Linked DNA regions of Azospira inquinata. The protein of the gene in region 2 interacts with the protein of the main gene of each other region in a pairwise test. Links are inferred from orthologs where the notes say so. Each region holds a gene or a part of one and is shown on either strand. Other genes may lie near its edges. The genes, in order: dnaQ, holA, dnaE and Azoinq_RS14565.

Evidence for each region.
Region 1: the proteins of holA (region 2) and dnaQ interact in binary tests that used the Escherichia coli proteins (3 or more experiments, as listed by UniProt). The link is inferred for Azospira inquinata from one-to-one orthologs.
Region 3: the proteins of holA (region 2) and dnaE interact in binary tests that used the Escherichia coli proteins (3 or more experiments, as listed by UniProt). The link is inferred for Azospira inquinata from one-to-one orthologs.
Region 4: the proteins of holA (region 2) and Azoinq_RS14565 interact in binary tests that used the Escherichia coli proteins (3 or more experiments, as listed by UniProt). The link is inferred for Azospira inquinata from one-to-one orthologs.

What each region holds. Positions count from the first base shown.
Region 1 is NZ_CP064782.1:249,650-253,255, reverse strand. What follows is about bases 1-2,914. They hold dnaQ (DNA polymerase III subunit epsilon), read right to left. Parts: upstream 1,868-2,914; coding sequence 1,133-1,867; downstream 1-1,132. Other genes in these bases: Azoinq_RS01110 (class I SAM-dependent methyltransferase), read right to left, coding at 2,364-2,914; rnhA (ribonuclease HI), read right to left, coding at 1,888-2,334; Azoinq_RS01125 (hypothetical protein), read left to right, coding at 642-917; mutS (DNA mismatch repair protein MutS), read right to left, coding at 1-219. Outside these bases: more of Azoinq_RS01110, read right to left, coding at 2,915-3,101; gloB (hydroxyacylglutathione hydrolase), read left to right, coding at 3,268-3,606. UniProt on the Escherichia coli protein: DNA polymerase III is a complex, multichain enzyme responsible for most of the replicative synthesis in bacteria. The epsilon subunit contain the editing function and is a proofreading 3'-5' exonuclease.
Region 2 is NZ_CP064782.1:2,003,574-2,007,201, forward strand. Bases 238-3,173 are described here. They hold holA (DNA polymerase III subunit delta), read right to left. Parts: upstream 2,240-3,173; coding sequence 1,235-2,239; downstream 238-1,234. Other genes in these bases: Azoinq_RS09220 (glutamate-5-semialdehyde dehydrogenase), read right to left, coding at 238-619; Azoinq_RS09225 (hypothetical protein), read left to right, coding at 772-1,047; Azoinq_RS09235 (LPS-assembly lipoprotein LptE), read right to left, coding at 2,239-2,763; leuS (leucine--tRNA ligase), read right to left, coding at 2,782-3,173. In the rest of the region: more of Azoinq_RS09220, read right to left, coding at 1-237; more of leuS, read right to left, coding at 3,174-3,628. UniProt on the Escherichia coli protein: Part of the beta sliding clamp loading complex, which hydrolyzes ATP to load the beta clamp onto primed DNA to form the DNA replication pre-initiation complex.
Region 3 is NZ_CP064782.1:1,101,691-1,106,372, forward strand. What follows is about bases 473-4,462. They hold dnaE (DNA polymerase III subunit alpha), read right to left. Parts: upstream 4,111-4,462; coding sequence 673-4,110; downstream 473-672. Other genes in these bases: bamE (outer membrane protein assembly factor BamE domain-containing protein), read right to left, coding at 473-637; Azoinq_RS04980 (response regulator), read right to left, coding at 4,349-4,462. Outside these bases: Azoinq_RS04965 (WbuC family cupin fold metalloprotein), read right to left, coding at 1-186; more of bamE, read right to left, coding at 353-472; more of Azoinq_RS04980, read right to left, coding at 4,463-4,682. UniProt on the Escherichia coli protein: DNA polymerase III is a complex, multichain enzyme responsible for most of the replicative synthesis in bacteria. This DNA polymerase also exhibits 3' to 5' exonuclease activity. The alpha chain is the DNA polymerase catalytic subunit.
Region 4 is NZ_CP064782.1:3,239,182-3,242,711, forward strand. Bases 570-3,407 are described here. They hold Azoinq_RS14565 (NADPH-dependent oxidoreductase), read right to left. Parts: upstream 2,487-3,407; coding sequence 1,653-2,486; downstream 570-1,652. Other genes in these bases: Azoinq_RS14560 (ABC transporter permease), read right to left, coding at 570-1,180; radA (DNA repair protein RadA), read right to left, coding at 2,846-3,407. In the rest of the region: more of Azoinq_RS14560, read right to left, coding at 1-569; more of radA, read right to left, coding at 3,408-3,530. UniProt on the Escherichia coli protein: Catalyzes the reduction of nitroaromatic compounds using NADPH. Has a broad electron acceptor specificity. Reduces nitrofurazone by a ping-pong bi-bi mechanism possibly to generate a two-electron transfer product.

The DNA.
Region 1 (3,606 bases), 1.8 Mb from region 2 along the record:
TCCGGCCATTTTGATGGGCTGACCGGCGGACTGGCCCCGGGTGGTGAGGGTAATGTCCAGCAGGCGGGCCGCCTTTTCCGCATCCTCGAAAAACAGCTCGTAGAAATCCCCCATGCGATAAAAGAGCAGGGTGTCCGGGTGTTGGGCTTTGAATTTCAGGTACTGCTGCATCACCGGGGTGTGACCCCGGGCGGCCTTGTCGTTTTCTGCTTTTGCCATGCTGGAGGGAAGGGAAAAGTGATTCAGGGCGCTATTTTAGACGGCGAGGCTGGGTTTGCCCTAAAAAGCGGGGAAAAAAGGCCGGGGTGGAGCGGGATGGCTCAGGGGGAGGGGAATTTTCAGGCGATCTTCGGCCCGGTCCCGGGTTGGGGCTGGCAACGGGGCGACGGTAGGGAATGGGAGTGGTTCGGAATGAGAGGAAAAAAGGGGAGAAGGGGGCAGACAGCGGGTTTGGGTTCGGGGGCGGGGTTGGGCGCGGTGCGGCAAGAACCAAGCTAGCGCCGGGAATGGCGGCCCCACCCGGGTGGGGCTTTGGGGGGCGGCTTTTGCATTTTTACGCCTTGAGCGACAATGCGCGCCTCATCCCCGCTGAAAGGCGGCGGATTTCCTGTAAGTCTTGATGTCCTGGAAAGGGAAGTGCCTTGATCGTCACCAATCGCAATCGCACCATGGCTGTTGTCATTCGCCACGACGGGCACAAGGTGGCCCTGGTGCCCATGCGGGGGGGCAAGCTTGCCGTGCAGCGTATGACGGTGGTGGAATTTAACCGGGATTGGAGTTTCTGCGACTATCCCCTGGCTAAGGCTCTGGAGACGTTCATTGCCCATGCCCAGTCCCTGGGGGCTTCCAAGGAAGCCCTGCACGGCCTGGAAAGCCTGGCGGAACGGGATCGGGACGTGGTGGCCAGCCTGTTCTAGGGCAGGCCTGGGGCGAGCCTTGCCGGGGATGGCCTCCGGCGCATAGAGAAGGATGTGGCGCCCCGGGCGGGCCAAGGGATGATGTTGAAAAAGCGGGAAACTCCCGGCCCCATTCCCGCTTTTTTGTCCCGGTGGATGGACGCCAGATTTCCCGGGGCCCGTTTCAGGTAGATAACCGCCGAATTTCCCCGAGGCCCTTTCCCCCTGTGCTTCCCCTAGTGTTTGGGGGGCGGAAATTCGCTCTTTTCCCCCGTCCACACGCAGCTTCCCCGGCTCTCCTTGCGGATTTTGTTCAGGGTGTCTTCGTGGGCGGTGATTTCTTCCGGGGTAGCCCGGATGATGCGCAGGGGCTTATTGGGGCGGACGGTGATGGGGGCTTCCTGCTCCGCGGCCTGGGGATCGGCAGCGGGGGCCAGATCCATGATCAGGCTTTCCTGGCCCCGGGTCATGGCGATATAGACTTCCGCCAGAATTTCCGCATCCAGCAAGGCCCCGTGCAGGGTCCGGTGGGTGTTATCCACCTGATAGCGGTCACACAGGGCATCCAGGTTGTTTTTCTTGCCCGGATGGAGCTCCTTGGCCATTTTCAGGGTATCCACCACCCCGGCGCAGACGCTTTCCACGGGGGGCAGATTGATCCGCCCCAGCTCCATGTTGAGAAAGCCCACGTCAAAGGGGGCGTTGTGGATGACCAGTTCCGCGTCCCGGATGTATTCCAGGAAATCCTCCGCAATGGCCTGGAAGAGGGGCTTGTCCGCGAGAAAGTCGTTGCCGATGCCGTGCACCGCCAGGGCCCCTTCATCCACCTCCCGCTGGGGATTCACGTATTTGTGAAAGTGGTGGTTGGTGAGGTGCCGGTCGATCATTTCCACCCCGGCCACTTCAATCAGCCGGTGCCCCTGCCGGTGTTCCAGACCGGTGGTTTCCGTATCGAGAAATATCTGCCGCATAGGTACTGTCCTGAAGGGGCCTAGGCCCGGCCCAATTCGTCAATGCCCCGGTTGGCCAGGGCGTCCACCCGTTCATTGCCCGGGTTGCCGGCGTGACCCTTGACCCAGACCCATTCGATCTGGTGTTGCCGGGCTAGGGTATCCAGTTCCTGCCACAGCTCGGCGTTTTTCACCGGCTTTTTGTCCGCGGTGCGCCAGCCGTTGCGCTTCCAGTTGTGAATCCAGGCGCTGATGCCCTGTTGCACGTACTTGGAGTCGGTGTAGATGCGCAGGGCGGTGGGCCGCTTGAGGGCCTCCAGGGCCCGGATCACGGCGGTGAGTTCCATCCGGTTGTTGGTGGTGTTGGCCTCGCCGCCCCACAGTTCTTTTTCCTTGCCCTGGGCCAGCAGCAGGGAGCCCCAGCCCCCCGGGCCCGGATTGCCGCGGCAGGCGCCGTCGGCGTAAATCTCAACCAAAGTTTGTTCCATAGCGTGTGTGGTAGGTCTTGTGGTGTCAGTCAGATGTTTTTATGGGTGGAATTCTGGGCGATGGGGGCCAGGGCCTTGGCTTTGGCCCGTTTCCGGGCGTTGCGCCAGGCCGGCAGGATGAGGCGCATCCCCGGCACCCGCTTGACGGCCCGGAGCAGATAAACCCCACCGGCAAAGCCCCACCACCGGTCCCCCGCCAGTTCCATAAAACGGCAGCGGTGGAACCATTTGTCCTGGGTGAAAGGGGGGGCATAGCAGCCGAAGTTGCCCCGGTCCACTTCAAAGCCCAGGAGGGCCAGCCAGTCCTTGAGGCGCAGCACGGAAAGATAGTGGCCTTCCCAGGGGAAGGCGGCCTCTGGATTGGTGGGACGGGGCAGCCAGCGGCGCAGGCCCCACAGAGACAGGGGATTGAAGCCGGTGATGATGACCTGGCCCTCGGGAATAAGGATGCGCTCCACCTCCCGCAGGATCTGGTGGGGATCGTCCCAGAATTCCAGGGCGTGGGGCAGGATCACCAGATCCACGCTGGCATTGGCGAAGGGCAGCTGGTGCAGGTCACAGAGGGTCTGCACCGCCCCTTCGTCATCCGCCTTGCAGCGCAGGGGAATGCGGTTTTCCCGGAGAAAATCCACGTCCGGCAAGCCCAGCTGGAGGGCGTGGAAGCCGAAAACATCGGCCACCAGGCTATCCACCCGCTCCTGTTCCCAGCTCAGGACGTAGCGGCCCTGGGGGGTATGCTGCCAGTGTTGGAATCCGGGAATAGACATGCCTAAAGCTTTCGCCCCTCTGCTAAAAAATACCTAAAATGGACGCCCCGTCCCCTGGGCCCGGTTGGGGCCGCCGGGGCCCCTGCCTTACGGAGTTGCCATGACCGATCCCCTGCCGTCCCCATCCCCCATCCCTGCGATGCCAGCCGGCCTGCGGGTCGGGGAAATCGCAATTTTTCCCCTTCCCGCCTTTGAGGACAACTATATCTGGCTCCTGGTTCGGGGCGATCGGGCGGTGGTGGTGGACCCGGGGGAAGAGGGACCGGTCCTGGCCGCCCTGGAAGCCCGCAAGCTGACCCTGGAGGGGATTCTGCTCACCCACCACCACGGCGACCATGTGGGCGGTGTGGCGGCCCTGGTGAGCCGTTTTCCCTGCCCTGTTTTCGGGCCGGAGGCCGAGTCTATCACGACGGTGGATCATCCTTTAGGGGGCCAGGAACGTCTTACCCTCTTGGGGGCGGATTTCCAGGTCTGGGCCGTGTCCGGCCATACCCGGGGCCATCTG
Region 2 (3,628 bases):
CCCCCCGGGGCACGATGACGTCCACGAATTCCCGCATGGTGATGAGTTCCCCCACGGCGGCCCGATCCGTGGTTTCCACCACCTGGACCGCCTCGGCGGGCAGACCGGCGGCTTCCAACCCTTCCTGGACCAGGGCCGCCAGGGCCCGGTTGCTGCGAATGGCTTCCGAGCCGCCCCGGAGGATAGAAGCGTTGCCGGACTTGATGCACAGCCCCGCCGCATCCACGGTCACATTGGGCCGGGCTTCGTAAATGATGCCGATGACTCCCAGGGGCACCCGCATGTGGCCCACCTGGATGCCCGAGGGGCGGAAACGCAGATCGGTCATTTCCCCAATGGGGTCGGGCAGGGCGGCGATCTGTTCCAGACCAGCGGCCATGGTGGCCACGGTTTTCGGGGTCAGGGTGAGCCGGTCCAGCATGGCGCTGGCCAGTCCGGCAGCCCGGGCGGCAGCCAGGTCTTCCCCGTTGGCGGCCAGGAGGGCGGCTTCTTCCCGCCGAATAGCGCTGGCGATAGCTTTCAGGGCCTGGTTTTTGGCGTTGGTGTCGGCCTTGGCCATGAGCCGGGAAGCGGCGCGGGCCTGGCGGCCCAGGGAGTGCATGTAGTCCTTGATATCCATGATGTTTCGGCGTCCAGGGGAAGGGCCCATTATAGCGGTCCCCGAGGCCCCAACCCCCCATGTCCTTACTGAAAGTGCGGATATAGACTAAACTTTCGCCCCAAGCTGCTGTCAGAGTCCCTCACAGAGACCGCACTTCGTAGGAGTTCCCGATGAGTCGCAAGTTAATTCTCCCCAATGAAATCCAGGTATGCGCCACATGCAGCTACTGGGACGGGGACCGGAAGGTGGATGCCGAGGTGGGCGTGGTGGTGGTGGACGACAACTGCAAAGGCGAGTGTCTGGTCCGGGAAACCCCCTTGCCCGCCCTGCGTCCCAAGGGCCATGATGTGGATTGCGCCTGGGAACACCTGGAGGGGGAAGAGGCCGATGGGGAGGCACCGGCAGCGGACGATGTTCCCCCTGCCGGTGGGGAAAAAGCCGCCTGAGTTGTCTTGATAACGGGAACGGTGGTGGCCGGGGGAGCCCGGCAAACAGGTGGGCGGCAACGGTTTCCGCCCCGGATGGCCGGCGGGAGCCCCAGGGTCTGACCCTTAGCATTCTCCCTGGCCCCAGCCAGAAGCTAAGAAAAAAGCCCGGTTGCCCGGGCTTTTGCCGTTTACCGAGCCCCTGGGCTTAGACGCTCAGGGATAGGCCCAGGCGCAGGAAGGCTTCCCACACATTGCCCGGCTCCAGACCCTTGATGCAGCGGTCGATACGGGCGGCCTGGGCCAGTCCCCGCACCAGCCGGTGCAGATCCAGGCGTTGCAGGGCCCGCTTCATGGCCGCCTGGCGGGGGCCCCAGACCCGCTGTTCCTTGCACAGCAAATCCAAAGGGCGCCCAGCCACTAGACCGGTCTTGATGGCGGCGAGGGCCCGCAGTTCCTCGGTGAGGGCCCACAGCACCAGGGGCGGGGCTTCCCCCTCCTGGCGCAGGCCGTCCAGGGTGCGGCACAGACGGCCCATGTCCCCGGCCAGGAGGGCGGCGCGTAAATCGTCGATGTCGTAGCGGGCCACGTTGAGCACCGCTTCTCGCACCTGTTCCAGGCTCAAGGGGCCGGGGGGATAGAGCAGGCCAATTTTCTGGATTTCCTGGTGGGCGGCCAGGAGATTGCCTTCCACCCGTTCGGCGATGAACTGGAGGGCGTCCCGGTCCCCGCTCTGGCCCTGGCGTTGCAGGCGCCCGGCGATCCAGGCGGGCAGCTCGGCCAGGGGCGGGGCATTGAGTTTGACCAGGGTGCCGGCCTGGGTCAGGGCGGTGAACCAGGCGGATTTTTCTTCCTGCCAGGAAAGCTCGGGCAGGGTAATGAGTACCAGGATGTCCGGGCTTAGGCGCTGGGCGAATTCCTGGAGGGCCTGGCCTCCTTCCCGCCCGGGCTTGCCCGTGGGAATGCGCAGGTCGATGAGTTTCCGTTCCCCGAACAGGGAAAGGTTGCCGCAGGCTTGGGCCAGCTGATTCCAGTTAAAGCCCGGGCCGGCTACCAGCACCTCCCGTTCGCTGAACCCCTGGTGCCGGGCAGCGGCCCGGATGGCGTCCCCGGCCTCGATGACCAGCAGGGGCTCGTCCCCGTACAGGGTGTAGAGGGGGGCCAGGCCCCGCTCCAGCTGGGCCGTCAGTTGCTCAGCCTTGAGCTGGGCCACTACTCGTCCTCGTCGTCCGGATTGAGGGGCTTGATGGCGGCCAGACGGCGCATGATCTGCTGGGCCGCATCCTGCTGCATGTCCTTCCAGAGCATGGTTTCTTCCTGCTCCTTGGAGAGAATTTCGCTATCCCCGTAGGTCATGTCCCGGTGCAGGGTGAGGTTCACCGGCGGGGTTAGGTCCCGACCCTTGGGGTCGGTGATGCGATAGGCGATGAGAATCCGCAGCTGGTATTCCTGAATCTTGCCGCCGCCGCTATAGGACAGCACATCCCGCTGTTGCAGGTAGCTGGTCTGGACGAAGATGGCTTCCGCGTCCTCCGCCTTATCTACCAGCTGGGTGGTGCTGCTGGTGCGGATGGCCCGGCGCAGGTAGATACCCACGTCCGAGTTTTCCGGCAGATCGATTTTCATGGTGTGGAAGGGCAGGGCCGGGGGCGCCTTGAGCTGGAAGCCGCAACCGGCGGCGAAGAGCATCAGGACGCCGGCCAGCAGGGCCAGACAGGGCAGGATCAGGCGGCGCACGGACGCTCTCCTCGGGGCTTAAACAACGATATTGACCAGACGGCCGGGCACCACCACCACCTTCTTGGGGGCCTTGCCTTCCATGTACTTCTGGGCGCTTTCCGAGGCCAGAGCAGCCGCTTCCACGGCCCCCTTGTCGGCGGTGGCGGCCACGGTAATGCGGCCCCGCAGCTTGCCGTTCACCTGCACCATCAGTTCCACCTCGTCCTGCACCAGGGCGGCGGGATCGGCTTTGGGGAAGGCCTGACGGCCCGCGTCGGCGCCGGGACGGAGTTCCCCGTAAAGGGCCTGGCCGATGTGGGGCACGATGGGGTAGAGCATGAGCACGGCGGCTTCCAGGGCTTCCTGTTTCACCGCCCGGGCGGCGTCCGAGTCGCTGTCCAGCTTGGCGTAGGCGTTGAGCAGTTCCATCACGGCGGCGATGGCGGTGTTGAACTGCTTGCGGCGGCCGAAGTCGTCCGTCACCTTGGCAATGGTTTGGTGCAGGTGGCGGCGGAAATCCTTCAATGGCGTGGCCAGGTCTTCCGCCGGCTGTTCCCCGTTCCAAGCTTCCACCGGGCCTTCCAGAGTGTGTTCATAGACCAGCTTCCAGAGCCGTTTGAGGAAGCGGTGGGCCCCTTCCACCCCGGCGTCGGACCATTCCAGGGACTGGTCGGGGGGGGCGGCGAACATGATGAACAGCCGGGCGGTGTCCGCCCCGAACTGGTCGATCAGGGCCTGGGGATCCACCCCGTTGTTCTTGGACTTGGACATCTTTTCCGTGCCGCCGATCACCACCGGCTGGCCGTCGGCCTTGAGGGTGGCGCCCACGGGGCGGCCCCGGTCGTCCGTGGTCACATCCACTTCCGTGGGGTTGAACCACTGT
Region 3 (4,682 bases), 900 kb from region 2 along the record:
CTTGGCCGGGTCCAGGTGCCGGTGGGGGCGGATGTAGGAGCCCGGTTCCACCCCGTTGAGCAGGCGGTGGGCAGGGAAGTCATCCGTGGGATGGAAGTTGCGATTGCGGCGCAGGCGGGGCAGTTGCCGGGCCTGGGCGCTGAGTTCATCCAGGCTGGCCTGGTCGATGAGGGTGGGAGCGGTCATGGGGATTCCAAAGGAACGAAGGGAGAGCCGGTGGGGCCACCAGGGGAAACAAACACCCCAGGCCCAGAAGCATGGCAGGGGCGGGAAACCAACACCGGAGCGGGATTAAGGCAAGACGGGGGCCCGCGGCCCGGCCCCGGTGGGAGACCGCCCCCGGCGCCCCGGATTACTTATGCAAGCCCTGGGCGTTGAGCTGCACCGCCTTGCCGTCCAGGAAAACAATGGTGATGCGCCTTTCCACACTGCCCCAGGAACAATGCTGTTCCACCAGGGAGTCATCGCAGCGGTCCGGGCTGCCCAGCACCGCCACCACCTGATCGTAGGTCTGGCCCACTTTCAAGCGGGCGTAATTGTCCTGGGTCACATGGACATGGCAGCCGCCCAGGCCCAGAAGCAGGGCCAGGGCACCGGCCCCCAGGGGGGCGGCGGCAATGGGGTGGGAGGGGAACATGGGTAGATTCCTTGGCGGGGGCCGGGGCGCGCCCCCTATTGATATTGCAAATCCACGGCTTCTGGCGTCAGCCAGTCCCGCAGGCTTTTGAGCAATTCCTCGTCGGGGCGCACCCGGGCCTTTTCCCCCAGGAGCAGTTCGCAGGACGCCACCGGGTTGGTGTAGGCAATGCGGATGGGGCAGCCTTCCGGGCTCACATAGGGGGCGATCAGGTTTTGCAGTTTGCGGGCATCCCCGTTGCCGTTCATGGCCAGGCGCAGCTGGCGGGCGAAACGGCCCCGGGCTTCGGCCAGGGTGTAAATGTTTTCCGCCACAATGCGCAGGCCGCCGGAAAAGTCGTCCTTCTGCACCTTGCCTTCCACCACCAGCACCTCGTCTTCCTTGAGGCGCTGCCGGTTGGCGTCGAAGGTTTCGCTGAAGACGGACACTTCCTTCATATCGCTGCCGTCGTCCAGCTGGATGAAGGCCATTTTGCCCCGCTGGGTAATTTTGGTGCGCACCCCGGTGACCAGCCCGGCCAGGAGCTGAAAATCCTTCTGGGGTTCCAGCTGGGACAGGTTGCGGCGCACGAAGCGGGACACTTCTCCCTTCACCGCGTCAAAGGGGTGGCCGGAGAAGAAAAAGCCCAGGGCCTGCTTTTCCTGCATGAGCCGTTCCCGCTCATCCCAGGGGGGCACGCTGACGAAATCCACCGCCGTTTCCACGGAGGCGGGACCGGCATCAAAGAGACCCGCCTGGAGGGCGTCCCGCTGGACCTGTTCTGCCGCTTCCAGGGCGATGCCCACGGAGGCCAGCATCTTGTGCCGGTCCGGGTCCAGGGAATCGAAGGAACCGGCCCGGATCAGGGCTTCCACCGTGCGCCGGTTCACCATGCGCTTATCCACCCGGCGGCAGAAATCGAACAGGTCCTTGAAGGGGCCGTCCGCTTCCCGGGCGGCCAGAATGCATTCCACCGCCTGCTGGCCCGTGCCTTTGACCCCGCCCAGGCCATAGCGGATGGTCTTGGGATCCACCGGGACAAAGCGGTAATCCGAGGCATTCACGTCCGGCCCCAGGATGGTCACCCCGTTTTTCAGGGTGTCCTCCACGAAAATTTTCACCGAATCCGTGTTGTCCATGTCCACGGACATGGTGGCGGCCATGAAGGCGGCGCAATGGTGGGCCTTGAGCCAGGCGGTCTGGTAGGTGACCACCGCATAGGCGGCGGTGTGGGACTTGTTGAAGCCGTATTCGGCAAACTTCTCCATCAAGTCGAAGAGCTGCATGGCCAGATTTTCATCGTAGCCTTTCTTGCGTGCGCCCTCCCGCATGATGTCCCGGTGCTTGGCCATTTCCTCGACTTTTTTCTTCCCCATGGCCCGGCGCAGCAAGTCGGCGCCCCCCAGGGTGTAGCCGCCGATGATCTGGGCGATCTGCATCACCTGTTCCTGGTACACGATCACCCCGTAGGTGGGCTCCAGGGCGGCTTTCAAGTCTTCGTGGAAATAGTCGATTTTCTGCTGGCCCTTTTTCCGCAGAATAAAGTCATCCACCATCCCGGAACCCAAGGGGCCCGGCCGGTAGAGGGCCAGCACAGCGATGATGTCTTCGAAGCGGTCCGGCTGCAGCTTTTTCAGCAGCTTTTTCATGCCCTCCGATTCCACCTGGAAGATGGCGGTGGTGTTGGCATCCTTGAGAATCTGGTAGGCCGCCTGGTCCTCGTAGCCCAGAGCCAGCAGATCGGGGCAGCTCCCGGTGAGCCGCTCCACGTAATCCACCGCCAGCTTGATGATGGTCAGGTTGCGCAGCCCGAGAAAGTCGAACTTCACCAGGCCGACTTTTTCCACGTCGTCCTTGTCGTACTGGGTTACCACGGAATCTGAACCCAGCTGGCAGTAGAGGGGGCTGTATTCGGTGAGCTTGCCCGGGGCGATCACCACGCCCCCGGCGTGCATGCCGATGTTCCGGGTGGTGTCCTCCAGCTTCATGGCCAGCTCGAAGAGTTCTTTGATTTCCTCTTCCGAGTCGATTTTTTCCTTGAGCTGGGGCTCGGCTTCAATGGCCTTGGTGAGGGACAGGGGCTTGTTCTGCTCCACCGGAATGAGCTTGGAGAGGGAGTCGCAGAGGCTGTAGGGCAGGTCCAGCACCCGGCCCACGTCCCGGATCACCGCCTTGGAGGACATGGTGCCGAAGGTGGCGATCTGGGACACGGCGTCCAGGCCGTAACGGTGGCGCACGTAGTCGATCACCCGGCCCCGGTTGTCCTGGCAGAAGTCCACGTCAAAGTCAGGCATGGACACCCGTTCCGGGTTCAGGAAGCGTTCGAACAACAGGGCGTAGCGCAGGGGGTCCAGGTCCGTAATGCCGATGCTGTAGGCCACCAGGGAGCCGGCCCCGGAGCCCCGGCCCGGGCCCACGGGCACCCCATTGTTTTTGCCCCAGTTAATAAAGTCCGCCACGATGAGGAAGTAGCCCGGGAACCCCATCTGGATCACCGTGTTGATTTCCCGTTCCAGGCGGGCATCGTACTCGGGGCGCCGGGCCAGGCGCTCCTCCGGGTCCGGGTAAAGCTGGGCCAGGCGCACTTCCAGGCCGTCCCGGGCGGTCTTGGCCAGGTAATCGTCCAGGCTCACCCCATCCGGCGTGGGGAACTGGGGCAGGAAGTTTTTGCCCAGCACCAGATTCACATTGCAGCGCTTGGCGATTTCCACCGTGTTTTCCAGGGCCTCGGGCAGGTCGGCGAAGAGTTCCGCCATTTCCCCCTGGGTCTTGAAATACTGTTCCTCGGTGAAATTCCGGGGCCGGCGCCGATCCCCCAGCACATAGCCCTGGGCAATACAGACCCGGGCCTCGTGGGCCTTGAAGTCTTCCCGATCCATGAACTGGATAGGGTGGGTGGCCACCAGGGGCAGGTCCAGCTCCGCCGCCAGGGCCACCGTATCCCGCACCATGGCTTCCTGCTGGGGCTGGCCGTAGCGCTGCACCTCCAGGTAGAAACTGTCGGGGAAACGCCGGGCCCATTCCCGGGCCCGCTCCGCCGCCAAGGCGGGCTTGCCGTTGCGCAGGGCTTCCCCGATGTCCCCGTGGTCGGCGCCGGACAGGGCGATGAGGCCGCCGCAGCCCAGCTCGTCCAGCCAGGCCCGGCGGATTTCCGCCCGCTCCGGCCGGTCCGGCACCAGATAGGCCTTGGAGAGCAGCTCGCAGAGGCGCAGGTAACCATCCTGGTCCCCCACCAGCAAGAGCAGCCGATAGGGATTGGTGGGGTCCGCCTCGTTGGCCAGCCACAGGTCGCTGCCGAAAATAGGCTTAATGCCGTGGGGCCGGGCCGCCCGGTAGAACTTCACCAGGCCGAAACCGGCGGCCAGATCGGTGAGGGCGAAGGCCGGCATGCCGTCCGTTTCCGCCCGCTCGATGGCCGCGTCCAGACGGACGATGCCTTCGGTGATGGAAAACTCGCTGTGGAGACGGAGGTGGATAAAGCGGGGATCGGTCATGGGCGGATTTTACCCCGGCCGCCCCCCCGGCGCATGGGCGGCGGCGGGGCAAGGGAGGCACAGGAGAAGACAAAAACGCCCCGGAAAGGGGCGTGGTTACTGGAAGAAAACAATCGGCCCCGGCATCGGGGCCTGGGGCTTTAAGGCCAGGGGAGGCTGCCGGGAGAAGACCGTCATGCGGCCCTCTCCACCGGAAGGAAATCTACAGGTCCAAAAGACGGCCCTTCCGGGCCGGTTTTCAGCCGCCGATGAGGGCCATGACTTCCGCCACGGTGGCGGGGGTCACGGGCTTTTTGATGAAATGGACGCCCATGGCCTGGGATTTATCCCGAATGGCGTCCTGCACATTGGCGGTCATCAGGGCCAGGGGCGCCATACAGCCCGCCAGGCGGAGCTTGGCCGCCAGGGTCAGGCCGTCCATGCCGGGCATGTTGAAATCCAGGGTCACCAGGTCGTAGGCCGCCTCGCTCACCTTGGCCCGGGCCTCGTCCCCGTTGGCCGCCTCATCCACCACCCAGTCCCCGTGCTTGTCCTGGACCAGGGCCTTGACCATCATCCGGCTCACCCGGCTG
Region 4 (3,530 bases), 1.2 Mb from region 2 along the record:
CGGCGGCGGGCGCCCCCAGTTCCCGGCGCAGCACCCGCAGGGTATCCACTCGGCCCAATTGGATCAGGGGGGGCAGGGCGAAGCCAAAGAGCAGCACCAGCCCCGCCGCCAGCCCCTGGAAGGCGGGCACCGGAGACGGGGGTGGCAGGGGCGTGGCCAAGAGGCCCGCCAACAGCCATTGGAGCAGCCAGTGGGCGCCCCACCCCAGGGCCACCCCGGCGAGGGAGCCCCCCAGGCCCAGGAGCAGGAACTGGCCGAGGAAGAGGCCCAGGAGTCGTCCCTGGGTGGCCCCCAGGCAGCGCATGACGGCGCAGGCATCCAGATGGCGTTGCAGATAGCGGCGGGCGGCCAGGGCCACCCCGGCGGCCGCCAGTATCACTGCCAGCAGGGAGGCTAGCCCGAGAAACTGGCGGGCCCGGTCCAGGGCGTTGCGCATTTCCGGCCGGGCATTGCCCCCGTCTTCCAGGTGTTCCCCCCGGCCCAGCCGGGGCAAGGCCCAGGCCCGGTAGGCGGCGATGGGCCCCGGCGGCCCAGCCAGCAGGAGCCGGTACTGCACTCGGCTGCCGGGCTGGATCAGGCCGGTGGCGGGCAAATCCCCCTCATTCATCAGCAGCCGGGGAGCAACGCTGAAGAGGCTCACCCCCCGATCCGGTTCCTGGGTGAGCACCCCGGCCACCCCCAACTGGCTCTGCCCCACCTGGACCCGGGAGCCCGGGGGAAATTCCCGGGCCAGCCGTTCCTCCAGCCAGATTTGGCCGGGAGCAGGAATGGCCCGGGTCTCCCGGTCCGGCGCACCGGGGGCCGGGGCCAGGCGCAGCCGCCCCCGCAGGGGATAGGCCGGACTGACCGCCTTGATTTCCGCCAGCTGGGGCCGGTCGCCCTGGCCCATCAACATACTGGGGAAGGTGGCGCTGCGGGCCTGGATTAAGCCCCGCCGGGCCGCCTCCGCGGCAAAACGGGGGGCCCAGGGATGATCCGCCGTGAGCAGCAGGTCCGCCCCCAGCAGCTGGTGGGATTCCAGTTCCAGGGCCCGCTGTACCCGGTCGGTAAAAAAGGCCACGGAACACAGGCTGGCCACCGCCACCACCAGGGAAGCCGCCAGCAGACCCAGCTCCCCGGCCCGCCAGTCCCGGCGCAGCAAACGCCAGACCAGGCGCCAGAAGGAAAGGGAGGGGGTCATGGGCAGGGCTTTCGGCAAAAGGGGGCGAGGCCGGAGTCGGAGTCGGAGTCGGAGTCGGAGTCGGAGTCGGAGTCGGAGTCGGAGTCGGAGTCGGAGTCGGAGTCGGAGTCGGAGTCGGAGTCGGAGTCGGAGTCGGAGTCGGAGTCGGAGTCGGAGTCGGAGTCGGCTTTAGTATGGGGGTGGGGGCAGGACGGCGGTCCAGCGCTGCCGGGGACCCCGGAGCAGTGGGCCACCTCCCTCCCCCAAAAACCGCCCGGAGAGGGGCGTATTCCCTGGATCTAGGTTTTTACCCCCGCCCCAGCTAGAAACCACGGGCTTTTCAGTCCACGGCCCGGGGAGGATCAAGCCCACCGCCAACTTCCATTCAGCATTAAGGCAAAACCTTATGCCACCTGGCGGTCCGGGGCAAGGCCCGGGAGGGGCGCCCGGGACGGCCTTCACCGGGGATAGGGAATCGCCAGGGCCTCCCCGGCTATTTCAGAGGGAAGCCCTGTCCCCTGAAAAAGTCGGCCAGTTTGTCCCGCCCCGAAAGGCTTTCCGGCCCCTTCACCCGGTTGGCCGAATGGGGCGTCCAGCCTTCCGCCCGGATACCCGCTCCCCGGTAAAAGGCGCTCATGGTGTGGTCGTAATCGGCGATGGCCGCCGCCTCCCCGGCCTCATCCACCCGATAGCGTTCCCGATGCAGTACCGTGGTCTGGGGCAGACGGGGCTTGACCCGGGGCAGCTTGGCCGAATCCGGATAGCCAACGCACAGGCCGAAGACGGGAAAAACATGGGGCGGCAGTTCCAGCTCCCGGGCCACCTCGGGCACCCGGTTGCGCAGGCCGCCGATATAGACCGTGCCCAGGCCCAGGGATTCGGCGGCCACCACCGCGTTCTGGGCCGCCAGGGCCGCGTCGATCACCCCCACCAGGCCCATTTCCAGGGTATCCAGGGCGGCGCTGGGCTGGTCCAAGCGCCGGGCCACCCGTTCCAGACGGGACAGGTCCGCCAGCCAGGCCAGGAACAGGGGACAGGCCGCCACATGGGCCTGGTTGCCGCAATACTCGGCCAGCCGGGCCTTGCGGGCCGGGTCCTGGACCGCCACCAGGCTCCACACCTGGAGATTGGAAGAGGAGGAGGCGGATTGGGCCGCCGCCACCAGGGTTTCCAGGAGGCCCGGCGCCAGGGGATCGGGCCGGAAAGCCCGCACGGAGCGGTGTTCCAGCAGGCTGTGCAACACCTCATTGGTGTCCGGCAGAGGAAACGCGGTGGGCTGGCCGTAACGGGCGCTGAACAGGGGGCGGAGATCGGTATCCGGATGCATGGGCAAGACACTCCAGAAAAATCCGGGGGCCGACACCGGACGAAACACCGGAGGGCCTGCCGGGAGAGATGAAAATCAGGAAGCTATGCTAGCGGAAGGGCGGGATCAGGGGGAGAGGGGTTGGGTTGGGTTGGGTTGGGTTGGGTTGGGTTGGGTTGGGTTGGGTTGGGTTGGGTTGGGTTGAAATCGCCAGGGGGCGGATTCTGGCGGCGGGGCAGCCCCCCAAGCCCAGCGCCCAGGCCACGGGGCCTCTGGAAACGGGAATTAACAAGAATCCCCAGCGCCCCCCTACCTACCTTTGGCCCTACTTTCTTCCGGCCCCAGCCCTGCCAGACCCTACCCCACCCTTTCCCGCTCCGTCAGTCCCCAAAGGCCAGTTGTAACGCCTCTTCCAGCCGGGCCACGCCCTGGACCTCCATGCCTTCCAGGGGCTGGCGGGGCAGATTGGCGGCGGGCACCAGAGCCCGGGTGAAGCCCAGTTTGGCCGCTTCCCGCAGCCGTTCCTGGCCCCGGGGGGCGGGACGGATTTCCCCGGTGAGGCCCACTTCCCCAAAGACCACCAGCTTGGGCGCCAGGGGCCGGTTGCGCAGGGAGGACACCACGGCCAGCAGCACCGCCAGGTCCGCCGCCGGTTCGGAAATTTTCACCCCCCCCACCGCATTGACGAACACATCCTGGTCGTAGCAGCCGATGCCCGCATGACGGTGCAGCACGGCCAGGAGCATGGCCAGCCGGTTCTGCTCCAGGCCCACGGTGAGGCGCCGGGGATTGCCCCCCATGGCCCCATCCACCAGGGCCTGGATTTCTACCAGCAGGGGCCGGGTGCCCTCCTGGGTCACCATGACACAGGAGCCGGGCACATCCTGGGCATGCTGGGAGAGGAACAGGGCGGAGGGGTTATTCACCCCCTTCAGCCCCTTGTCGGTCATGGCGAACACCCCCAGCTCATTCACCGCCCCAAAGCGGTTCTTGAAGGCCCGGATAAGGCGGAAGCTGGAATGGGTATCCCCCTCGAAATAGAGCACCGTATCCACAATGTGCTCC